One region of the Alkalibacillus sp. S2W genome, then DNA from elsewhere that is predicted to be linked to it. Evidence: a T-box and tRNA genes for the amino acid it is inferred to sense, from the RefSeq annotation. Region 1 holds a T-box; the other holds one or more tRNA genes.
The links. The T-box of region 1 lies ahead of thrS (threonine--tRNA ligase). A T-box ahead of a tRNA ligase gene usually reads a tRNA of that ligase, here a tRNA-Thr.
Positions count from the first base shown of each region.

Region 1 (2,464 bases):
GGTGCATCGTTCCAAGCTCAGCTATCCGAACAGGTAAATGACGATAACTATAAAGTTGATTCTTATAAACCATCATATGATGCGGACAGTTCATTGGTCTAAGAACGAGGTCTTCATTGTCCATTTCCATCGTTGGGAACATGTCATCCTGGTAGTGATCCCAATGACCACTTGTTTTATATAAATCTACACTTCCTAACACTGGCGTATACACATGGTCATAACCTAAACGTTCTTCTAAATCAACAATATAACGTTCAATCGTACGACGAATCGTTGCACCTTTTGGTAACCATAATGGTAAACCTTGTCCAACTTTTTGAGAGACAGTGAAAAGGTCTAGTTCTTTGCCTAATTTACGATGATCACGTTCTTTCGCTTCTTCTAGTAAACGTAAATATTCATCTAACTCACTTTGCTTCTCAAACGCTGTTCCATAGATACGTTGTAACATCTTATTATCACTGTCACCACGCCAATAAGCACCTGAAATAGATAATAATTTAAATACTTTAATTTTACCCGTGTGAGGTACGTGAACACCACGACAAAGGTCAAAGAAATCACCTTGTTCATAAATAGATACTTGTTCACCTTCTGGAATATCATCAATTAATTCTAGTTTTAAGTCATCACCTAAATCGCGATAACGTTGCTTAGCTTCTTCACGTGATAAATCAACACGGCGAATTTCTAAAGCTTCATCAACGATTTTCTTCATTTCTTTTTCGATCTTAGGTAGGTCCTCTGGTGAAATCGTTTCGTCCATATCGATATCGTAATAGAAGCCGTTCTCGATTACTGGACCAACACCTAATTTAACGTTGCCATATAAACGTTTGATCGCTTGTGCCATTAAGTGGGCAGTCGAATGACGCAATACCTCCAAGCCATCTTCATCACGGTAAGTCGCAATTTGAAGCTCGCCGTCTTCTTCTAATGGCTGACGTAAATCAACCATTGTTCCGTTAAACTTGCCTGCTAATGCTTGTTTTTTAAGTCCTGAACTAATTGAGCCTGCAATGTCTTCAGTAGTTGTGCCCTTCGGAAATTCCTTTGTATTACCATCTGGGAATGTAATCTGAATCATGTCACTCATGTCATCATCCACCTTTCACCATAATATCTAGCATGTTTAAATCCATAAAAAAACACTCGTCCCTATACCATAAAAGGGACGAGTGTGTATACCCGTGGTTCCACCCTGATTCTGCTTTAACAGCGCTCAAGACACCATTATCGCTGGTGAGACGTTCATTGCTAATAAGAATACGAATCTGTTCACAATAAATGCTCCGAGGTGGTAAATAATTTAGCATACTCGAAAGTTTTCAGCCTCGACTTTCTTCTCTGTAAAGCTGTGTTAAATTATTATAATCCTCTTCTAAGCATAACGTTTATTATTATGTACGTATTATAACGATGATTAGGACAAAAATCAATACTTAGCTAACATAACTTAACTCGTTAAATTCATTTTATGAGGAAAATCATCCAAAGGACACAACTCAACGCGTTCTTCAAATACGTTCATGACTTGAAAAAGTTCGTGCGTTCCACCACTGTCTGTGTAAATGTTCGCCTTTTCTGGAATTAAATTTAGTAAAGCTTGAGTAAGTGGTGACACCATCATTCCATCCATCATTTGAGGTTGAGCAGGTGGTGTTAACGAATATCCAGCCTGATCATAAAACATTAATTCTTTTCCATCATAAACATCCACTCGCTTAATTTGTGGTTCTTTAAATTGAATAAACTGTCTGAGCTGATGCATTCTTTCTTGGAAAAACAACTCATATTGCCATTCATCAATCGCATAACCAACCACTTCATCCCAATCCGAAAAATCAATAAATAAATGCTCATATAACAAAGCCATATCGAGATTCCGTGGTGAATGACAACCAACATAGCGTACGAGACGTTCATAAAGAGATTCTGATAGTTGACTATGAAGACCTTTAACATTTTCAGCTAATGGCCCTACAAAAGGTAACACTTGCTCAGCTTCTTCCTCAGATAAACAATACACATCTTGTAATACATGTTTTGAATACCTCGGAACATAAACCTCTTGCACAAAAGTGAAGATGAATTCGAGCCAGCTTGTCCAATTCACACTTTCTGTGGCAATCACCCGAACAAGAAATGGTTGATGGGTCTCATGACTTAAAAATTCCGACCGCTTCTCAGATCGTTCGAGCCAAGCATTAACATCTGATGAAGAGTTAAACATTAATGTCCATTCTTTCATTACACATCCCTCTTTCATAAACAATTCGATATTAAAGCTTATGAAATGAAAGGGCAAAACATGAAAAAGCGACCTAATTGTTTATAGGTCGCGGTGATTATCTCCTGTTACTTCTACAGGTTCACTGACTTGGCGGATTCGCTCCATAATACGTGCTGCCTTAACTTCTTCAAGATCAGACTTGCCTACTTTGGAAAACATTAATTCCAA
Region 1 is NZ_CP177234.1:1,887,685-1,890,148, forward strand. Features, by position in the region: gene thrS (threonine--tRNA ligase) at 1-1,099, opposite strand, end outside; T-box leader at 1,171-1,396, opposite strand; gene ytxC (sporulation protein YtxC) at 1,460-2,254, opposite strand; gene dnaI (primosomal protein DnaI) at 2,336-2,464, opposite strand, start outside.

Region 2 (2,464 bases), 1.1 Mb from region 1:
GTCACGCTAATATTTTGGAAGGAAAGATTACAATCGAAAATGAACAATCCTATTTCGTTACCCCTTCTTTCCAATTCCGAATAGTGCATCCGAATAACATAGATCATGACCAACAATTAAAAGCAGTCATTCGTCCTGAAAAAATTAAGATCAACCCAAATGGTGACTTTGAAGGGGTCGTTAATCGAATTATATATAACGGCAATTTCACACGTTATTTCGTATTAATCAAGGATACTGAGATAATTGTTGACGATTTTAATGCACATGGCTTGGGAGAGTATAAGCGTAACGATTCCATTACAATCAGTTTCCCTGAAACTCCCCATTTCATCCATAAGGAGGTATAAACATGAAATTGTTTAAAATGACGATGATCATTTTAGCTATGAGCTTATTATTTAACAGTACTCTACTCACAGCAGAAACAACTAATCAGAATTCGTATGATACGAACCTAGACATTGTTGCATATAATGTTTATTTAATGTCTAGCACCGTAGAGCCTAATTGGGGCCAAGACCAACGAGCTAACTTGATAAGTGAAGCGGAATTTATGAAGAATCAAGACATAGTGGTACTCAACGAATTGTTTGATAATAATGCTTCAGACCAATTATTAAACCAATTAAGTAACCAGTACCCTTATCAAACACCCATATTAGGTAGCACGACAAACAACTGGGATGAAACACGTGGTAGCTACTCTTATATCACACCAGAAAGTGGTGGTGTATCAGTCTTAAGTAAGTGGCCCATTGAAGAAAAGATACAGCATGTTTTTGATGATGCATGCGGACCGGAAAGCTTAAGTAATAAAGGATTTGTTTACACAAAAATTCTAAAAAATGAAGACCCTTATCATGTGATTGGAACACATCTTCAATCTACTGATTCTAATTGTTCGGAGGGTGAGCCAGAAGAAGTAAGAACGGCTCAAATGCAAGAAATAAAAGACTTTATCGAATCTAAAAATATTCCTGAATCAGAAATGCTTATTATTAGTGGAGACTTAAACGTCAAGAAAAGCTCTGAAGAATACAATTCAATGATCAATCAATTAAATGTAAAAGAACCGACGTACACAGGGTTTGATGCCACATGGGACCCAGAAAGTAATTCGATTGCTGAATATAATTATCCTGAATTAGACTCACAATTTCTGGATTATATATTCACGTCAAATAATCATGCACAACCGAACTCTTTAACTGTAGAAGCTAAAAATATTAAGTCACCATTATGGTCTGTGTCTTCTTGGGGAACAACTTATGAATATAATGATTACTCTGATCATTATCCAGTCTTCGGTTCAATTCAAAATAATTAAAAGTTTTAAAGTCAGCCTATTCAAATTAATAGGTTGACTTTTTTCTCTACTATAATGAAACCAATACAAAAAAAGAACACCGATTAAGTGCCCTCATAAGTTTACATATCTATATTGGATTGGAGCTTCCAAGCGGACTCGAACCGCTGACCCCTTCCTTACCATGGAAGTGCTCTACCGGCTGAGCTATGGAAGCGCATAGAAAACAAAAAAATGGCTCCAGCGGCAGGATTCGAACCTGCGACCAATCGGTTAACAGCCGATTGCTCTACCTCTGAGCTACGCTGGAATATAATGAAGTATTATTAAGCTAATTGTCATTATAACAAACATAATCTTATTTGCAACTAATAAGAAAAATAAGTTGCCCGGCGGCGTCCTACTCTCGCAGGGGAAGAACCCCAACTACCATCGGCGCTAGAGAGCTTAACTGCTGTGTTCGGCATGGGAACAGGTGTGACCTCTCTGCCATAACCACCGGACTTCATTTCTTTGTATGACATTGAAGGTGAAGTACCTTCAAAACTAGATAAGATCGATGATACCGCGCAACGTCGACCAGGCGTCTTAACCGTTAGTTAAGTCCTCGATCGATTAGTATCCGTCAGCTCCACGTGTCACCACGCTTCCACCTCGGACCTATCAACCTCATCGTCTCTGAGGGATCTTACTTGCTCGAGGCAATGGGAAATCTCATCTTGAGGGGGGCTTCATGCTTAGATGCTTTCAGCACTTATCCCGACCACACGTAGCTACCCAGCAGTGCTCCTGGTGGAACAACTGGTACACCAGCGGTGTGTCCATCCCGGTCCTCTCGTACTAAGGACAGCTCCTCTCAAATTTCCAACGCCCACGACAGATAGGGACCGAACTGTCTCACGACGTTCTGAACCCAGCTCGCGTACCGCTTTAATGGGCGAACAGCCCAACCCTTGGGACCGACTACAGCCCCAGGATGCGATGAGCCGACATCGAGGTGCCAAACCTCCCCGTCGATGTGGACTCTTGGGGGAGATAAGCCTGTTATCCCCGGGGTAGCTTTTATCCGTTGAGCGACGGCCCTTCCATGCGGAACCGCCGGATCACTAAGCCCGACTTTCGTCCCTGCTCGACTTGTAAGTCTCGCAGTCAAGC
Region 2 is NZ_CP177234.1:183,431-185,894, reverse strand. Features, by position in the region: gene ACKXGF_RS01070 (ABC transporter ATP-binding protein) at 1-350, shown strand, start outside; gene sph (sphingomyelin phosphodiesterase) at 353-1,330, shown strand; tRNA gene ACKXGF_RS01060 (tRNA-Thr) at 1,451-1,526, opposite strand; tRNA gene ACKXGF_RS01055 (tRNA-Asn) at 1,545-1,619, opposite strand; rRNA gene rrf (5S ribosomal RNA) at 1,697-1,812, opposite strand; rRNA gene ACKXGF_RS01045 (23S ribosomal RNA) at 1,905-2,464, opposite strand, start outside.
Region 2: it encodes a tRNA-Thr, which carries the amino acid that the T-box ahead of thrS (threonine--tRNA ligase) is inferred to sense. The anticodon was not compared.